Regions from separate parts of the Paenibacillus sp. FSL H7-0942 genome, predicted to be linked through region 2. Evidence: predicted binding sites of a transcription regulator. Region 2 holds the regulator's gene; the other holds the start of a gene.

Region 1 (3,428 bases), 1.0 Mb from region 2:
CCACAGCTGAGGTGACCCTGAAGTCGGGTGGAAAAACACTGACTCAAAAAGGACTTCTTCAAGGTGGTTCAACTTGGGTATCTCTTACGGCAGTTAAAGATGTGGCAGGTGGAACGCTGAAATATGATGCGAAAACCAAAGAGTACGCTTTGACAGCAGCCAATAACACAATGACGATCAGCCTATTGGATGGCGAGCCGAGTGTTCGAATTAACAACTATTATCCTCAAGTGGACGCAAAGCTGATCAACGGCAGATTATATATCCCATTCTCGGCAATGAGAGATTATCTGGGTGTACAGGGGAATTGGGATAGCAAAACCAAAACGTTGACACTCAGCAAAGTGAAACAAAATAACGTTAAAATTAAAGCGGCAACAGTTAATGTTACTGTAAAAAATGCTGAAGTAGATGTTCAATATCCGCAAGTGAGTGGACTTGCCAGCAAAGAAGCTGAAGCGGCGATCAACAAAGTGTTGAAAGACGAAGTGGATGCGTATGTAGCTGACTTCAAGAAACAGACATCTGAATTCGGCGGTGCAACAGCCAACCGTCCATATGCATTTGAGAGCTCCTATGTAGTGACGTACAACGAAAAAGGCGTGCTGGGACTCATTACACAACGATACGAAGATTATGCTGGCGCTCATGGTATGACGTACCGTACGGGCCACACCTTTGCACTGGACACAGGTAAGGAGCTTACGTTAGATGATGTGCTGCAAAATAACAAAACCATGCGCGAGACGTTGAGTAAAAAAGTGGGTGAACAACTGAAAGCCCGCGGTGGATACCTCGACGGTTATAAAGGGTTAAATAAAGATCAAGATTTCTATGTGACACCAACGGGTGTAGTTGTGTTCTTCCAGTTGTATGAGTATACGGCGTACGCAGAGGGATTCCCTGAAATGCCATTTACGTACAAAGAGCTTCTCCCTAAAGGCACGGAACCTTTCAATAATGTAAATGGAACCAAATAAAGAATCATTATTATGCACTCTTAAGTTTTCTTCCTTATAAAATGAAAAAAGAAGCCCCCATCATAATTATGATGAGGGCTTCTTCTCGTATAGACAACACAATTATATGTTGCTGATTACGTTAGGTGTTGATTATGTTAACGCATAGACCGTGGTCTACGTCACACTTAGATGCCTTGTGATCCTACGTTTTCGATGACTTTATCAATGATACCGTAATCGGCGGCTTCAGCAGCACTCATGAAGTAGTCACGATCTGTATCTTTCTCAATCCGCTCCAGCGGTTGACCTGAACGCTCAGAGATGATGCGGTTCAACGTATCACGCATTTTCAGGATGCGGCGAGCACGGATTTCGATGTCAGAAGCCTGACCTTGTGCACCACCAAGTGGTTGGTGAATCATAATTTCACTGTTTGGTAATGCAAAACGTTTACCTTTTGCACCGGCATTCAACAAGAATGCACCCATGGAAGCCGCCATACCTACACAGATGGTAGATACATCCGGTTTGATGAATTGCATTGTATCGTAAATCGCCATACCGGCTGTAATCGATCCGCCTGGGCTGTTGATGTATAAGTGAATGTCTTTCTCCGGATCTTCCGCAGCCAGGAACAACATCTGTGCCATAATGGCATTAGCCACTACGTCATTAACATCGCTACCAAGGAAAATAATACGATCCTTCAGCAATCTGGAGTAGATGTCGTAGGCGCGCTCACCCCGGTTGCTCTGTTCAACGACCATTGGAATAAAACTCACGTGAAAAACCTCCTTGGAATGTAAATGTTATTGGTGTTTATACTTAAACTGTTACCGTATTACCCACATAATAAACAATTCCAAACAAAAAGTCAAAGAAAGTCAAACTAACTTGCAAAAAAAAGAAACCTTTCCGGTTTCATTGGTTAAATGGGTTATGAGCTGTTAAATAAAAATGGCGCGCCCGCCAAGAATCGAACTTGGATCTCAGGCTTCGGAGGCCTACGTCATATCCATTGGACCACGGGCGCACATTAATTTGCTACCAATTTATGTAGCTTTCTAAATATATGACAGCAATAATGATTATAGCTCATGAAATATTTAATTGCAAGCAGTTCGTTGTGGTATTGGTTTGGATTAACCTAAAAATGATCATGATGAAGAAGAGTGGATAAAGAGTGCATTTAAGTAAATGCTATTAGAGGTTTTGGACATGCCGTATGAAATGTAATTCTGAGCGATATGTAGATTGAATTCATTTGTTTCTTCTATATATGGTATGTGTGAGCTAGTCCTAGATCATGGAAGTCTGGGATTGTGAAAATAGGCGCGTACAAACGCTGAATGCGTGTCGAAATAACACGTTGAAACACTTGCATGTCGCGTCAGTTTTAGGTAGAATAGACGTGGGACTTAAAAAGTTAACCCGGGACGTTTTAGGGCCACGAAAGAGAGCTTAGAACGAGAACTTGCGGGAGTGGAAAGCATGCGAACGATTTTAGAAGTACAAAAGCAGCTTCTGCCTGATCTCATGGATATCTTGAAAAAGAGGTATACGATTCTGCAACAGATCATGTTATCGGATGTGATCGGACGGAGAACGTTAGCTAATTCCATGCAGATGACCGAGCGGGTTCTGAGGGCTGAGACCGATCTGTTAAAGGCTCAGGGACTTATCGAAATTGACAGTGCAGGAATGAAGATCAGTGAGGCAGGGTATGATTTGCTGCAGCAGTTAGAGCCCGTAGCCAAAGAGCTGTTCGGATTATCCGAGCTGGAAGAGCGCATCAAGCAAGCCTACGGTCTGCAAAAGGTAGTTGTGGTTCCTGGTGATTCGGACGTTTCTCCATTTGCCAAAAGGGAACTGGGCAGAGCCGGAGCGAAGGCTCTCGGCAATATCATGAGTGACAACGACGTTGTCGCCGTTACTGGTGGTTCAACAACGGCCGAAGTCGCAGAACAACTAAATCCGCCAACATCGCTCAAAGGTGTCTGGTTCGTACCAGCACGCGGTGGACTTGGAGAAAGCCTTGAAATTCAGGCTAATACGATCGCATCCACAATGGCAAAACGGGTAGGGGCGCAATACAAACTCCTGCATGTACCGGATTTGCTCAGTGATCATGCCTATGAATCATTAATCCAGGACCCTAGTGTTCAGGAGATTCTGCAGCTGATCAGGCAATCACGGATTGTTATTCATGGAATTGGTGATGCCGTAGAGATGGCCAAAAGACGCAAACTTGCGACGGAGATTATAGATGAACTTCAGGAGCAAGGGGCCGTATCTGAATCTTTCGGTTATTACTTTAATGATCAGGGTAAGGTGGTACATACCATGCTTACACTGGGTATGCGACTTCAGGATATTGAACGAACCGATGTTGTGATTGGAATTGCAGGTGGCAAAAGCAAAGCTGCTGCTATACATTCCGTGTTACGATTTGGTCAGGAAGATATT
Region 2 (3,428 bases):
CTTTTCAAACCTATATTCATGGCAGATCGTTCGAGATGGGCGGTATTGCGGGTGTTGCCACCTGGCCAGAGTATAGACGCAAAGGCTGGGTAGCGGGTCTGCTGAAGCATGCGTTGGAAGAAATGAATCGTAACAAACAGAGCATATCATTCTTGCATCCATTCTCTTTTGGTTTCTATCGGAAGTATGGATGGGAGACGTATGTTGAATTTAAACGTTATAAAGTACCTACAGCTCATTTGCCTCTGAAAAAAGCGACACCTGGAACGATTCGACGTGGGGATCCAGGCCTCAGCATATTAAAGGAAGTATACAGTGCTTATGCTGAGCGTTATAACGGAACTCTGGTTCGGGATGATGCAAGGTGGGAGAATTCAGTTCTTGTTAATGGGACCAGCCAGAAGGCTGTATATTACGATGAAGCTGATGCAGCACAAGGTTATCTTTTATATGAGGTTAAGGAAAATAAATTTACCATTAAAGAGATCATCTATCTGAATGAAGAGGCTAGGCAAGGGCTGTGGACCTTTATTGCTAACCATGATTCCATGATCCAGGAAGTTACGTTGCAGGCGCCTGCCAGTGATACGCTTGCCTTCCAATTGGATAATCCACGGATTCAGCAGGAGATTGTACCTTATTTTATGGCGCGTATCGTTAGTGTAGAGCAGTTTATATCCCAGTATCCATTTGCAAGCCAGGACTCACCGGTGCAGATTGTACTTCAGGTAGAAGATGCCCACGCTCCATGGAATGAAGGGGTATGGCAATTAAACGTGGCAATGAACGGAACAGCGTCCATATGGAAAACATCGGAGCCAATTACTGATGATCAGATCATTAAGGTGGATATTCAATCCCTTACCGCGGTCCTGATGGGATATCGCAGACCAACGGAAATGGCACGAATCGGAAGAATTCACGGACCGAACACAGCAATCAAGGCTTTGGAACAAGCGATTCCTGAACGGGAAACCTATTTGCTCGATTTCTTCTGATGACTATTCCCACTGCTCCATTTAACTTGATTAGCTTATATAGAAATACGGCGTGATTGAAAGACCAATGGACTTCTCCAGCAATTTTGGGGAGGTTTTTTTGTGTCCGGGGAATATTTCGTGTAAAATCGTAAAAAATGAATAGTGACCCCACTTGGCAAAACCACAAAATATGCTATAATGGTTATAAAGTCAAAGAAAGTCAAAGTCAACTAAAGGTTTAATACTTAAGTAGCTTTCTTTCTACAATCTGATGCATGATCGCCAATATACGGGATTCATTTCATCGGAGGATCAAGGGAATATTAAAGGACCTTCGTGCTTCCTTCGCTCTCCTGTTGACACCTGTGGAAGCAAGATTCGCTGTTTCCCTGATTGGTTAAATGGGTAGAGAAGGTGTACTCTGTGGGGGCGTGTGGGTCCTTATTGACTTAACGTTTCAGACAGTGGAGGATGATTGGATGCGTAATATCTCTGATATTATCGAACGATATCTGAAGAGTATTTTGCATGAAAGTCCCGAAGGAATGGTTGAAATTCAGCGTAATGATCTGGCAGATCAATTCTCATGTGTACCTTCCCAGATCAATTATGTCATCAGCACACGTTTTACACTCGAGAAGGGATACCTGGTAGAGAGTAAACGCGGCGGTGGTGGTTATGTTCGCATACAGCGCATTGAATTACCGGCCCAATCAGCTCTGCATAATCATTTGCACCATAGTATTGGTGAAGAGATCGGGCAGACAGCTGCCGAAGGTCTGATCTATCAACTGGAAGAAGCGCGCTTCTTGAACAAGCGGGAAGCCGGGTTGATGCGAGCTGCTGTATCTAGAGAGGTTATATTGGTCAAACTTCCTTACCGGGATCAAATTCGTGCCAGAATGTTGAAGGCGATGTTAATATCTTTGCTCGGTAAATGAAAACTATCGGGGTCAAAGGAGGTACATCAATATGCTGTGCCAAGAATGCAATAAACGTCCGGCGACACTTCATTTTACGAAGATCGTAAATGGAGAGAAGACGGAATTCCATATTTGTGAGTCATGTGCCCGTGAAAAAGGGGAAATGATCCCTGGAACAGCAGGTGGGTTTTCCATTCACAACTTGTTGTCCGGATTGCTTGATTTTGATCCAGCCGGCAAAAGTGGATCGGCAGGAACACCACCTGCAAAAGCTCTTCAATGTGAAGAGTGTGGTATGACGTACGCACAATTTAGTAAGATAGGCCGGTTCGGCTGCAGTTCATGTTATAAATATTTTGACAGTCGTCTGGATCCTTTGTTCAAGCGGGTTCATGGTAATACGTCCCATGTAGGCAAAGTGCCTGCACGAGCTGGTGGTCGCATCAAGGTGAAACGGCAAATTGCTGATCTGAAGCGTGAGCTACAAGAGAGCATCGCGCAAGAGGAATTTGAAGAGGCGGCCCAGATCCGTGACCAGATCAGAGGACTTGAAAAAGGAATAGCTCAGGAGTAAAGTTTGTCATGAGTAGGAGGGATGCGTAATGCCTAATCTGCGCTTTACAGAGAAGGCGCTCAGCGACTGGATGCGCAGTGATGCGGCTGATTCCGAAATTGTCATTAGCAGCCGTGTCCGGATTGCACGCAACCTTCAGCATGTTCCGTTTCCGATGCTGGCTTCCAATGAGCAATCGGAAGAGGTGCTGAATAAGCTGAGCGAAGTACTTCAATACGATGACGTTCATGCCTTTGGGGATTTTCATACGTTGGATCTGATCGATATTGACGAACTCGACAAACGGGTGCTGGTGGAGAAACATCTCATCAGTCCAAGTCTTGCGAATGAATCCAGGAATGGTGCGGTTATTCTCAGTGAGGATGAGTCTGTCAGTATTATGATTAATGAAGAGGATCATCTTCGTATCCAGTGCCTCTATCCGGGGTTCCAGGTGAAAGAAGCCTGGGAGAAAGCTTCCGCAATAGATGATGCTTTTGAAGCGCATGTGGATTATGCTTTTGATGATCGCAGAGGATACTTAACCAGCTGTCCTACTAATGTAGGTACAGGTGTCAGAGCATCGGTTATGATGCACTTGCCTGCCCTCGTGATGACACAGCAGATAGGCCGTATTCTAACCGCAGTTTCCCAAGTGGGATTGACGGTAAGAGGAATATACGGTGAAGGTAGCGAGGCGATGGGTAACCTGTTCCAGATCTCGAACCAGATTACATTGGGACAGACCGAACAGGAAGTCATTGAGAACCTGCATGGTGTTGTGTTACAGATGATTGGTCATGAACGTACAGCCAGAGAACGGTTAATTACCGACTCCAGACTGCGGATTACGGATCGTGTCATGCGTTCTTATGGCATATTGTCTCATGCAGCTATTGTTGATTCCAAGGAAGCTGCACAGCGCTTATCGGATGTACGCCTTGGCGTGGATCTCGGATTGTTGGATGGACT

Evidence for each region. The regulator CtsR, encoded in region 2, represses protease genes until heat stress. The targets are predictions, from matches to a motif close to ATGGTCAATAAAGGTCAAACA.
Region 1: a site for CtsR is predicted at 1,833-1,853, ahead of clpP (ATP-dependent Clp endopeptidase proteolytic subunit ClpP). Genes of this name have one in related genera too.

What each region holds. Positions count from the first base shown of each region.
Region 1 is NZ_CP150279.1:183,013-186,440, forward strand. It holds gene MHI48_RS00895 (stalk domain-containing protein) at 1-980, shown strand, start outside; gene clpP (ATP-dependent Clp endopeptidase proteolytic subunit ClpP) at 1,148-1,744, opposite strand; tRNA gene MHI48_RS00905 (tRNA-Arg) at 1,921-1,995, opposite strand; gene MHI48_RS00910 (sugar-binding transcriptional regulator) at 2,454-3,428, shown strand, end outside.
Region 2 is NZ_CP150279.1:6,191,695-6,195,122, reverse strand. It holds gene eis (enhanced intracellular survival protein Eis) at 1-998, shown strand, start outside; gene MHI48_RS27285 (CtsR family transcriptional regulator) at 1,460-1,921, shown strand; gene MHI48_RS27280 (UvrB/UvrC motif-containing protein) at 1,953-2,477, shown strand; gene MHI48_RS27275 (protein arginine kinase) at 2,506-3,428, shown strand, end outside.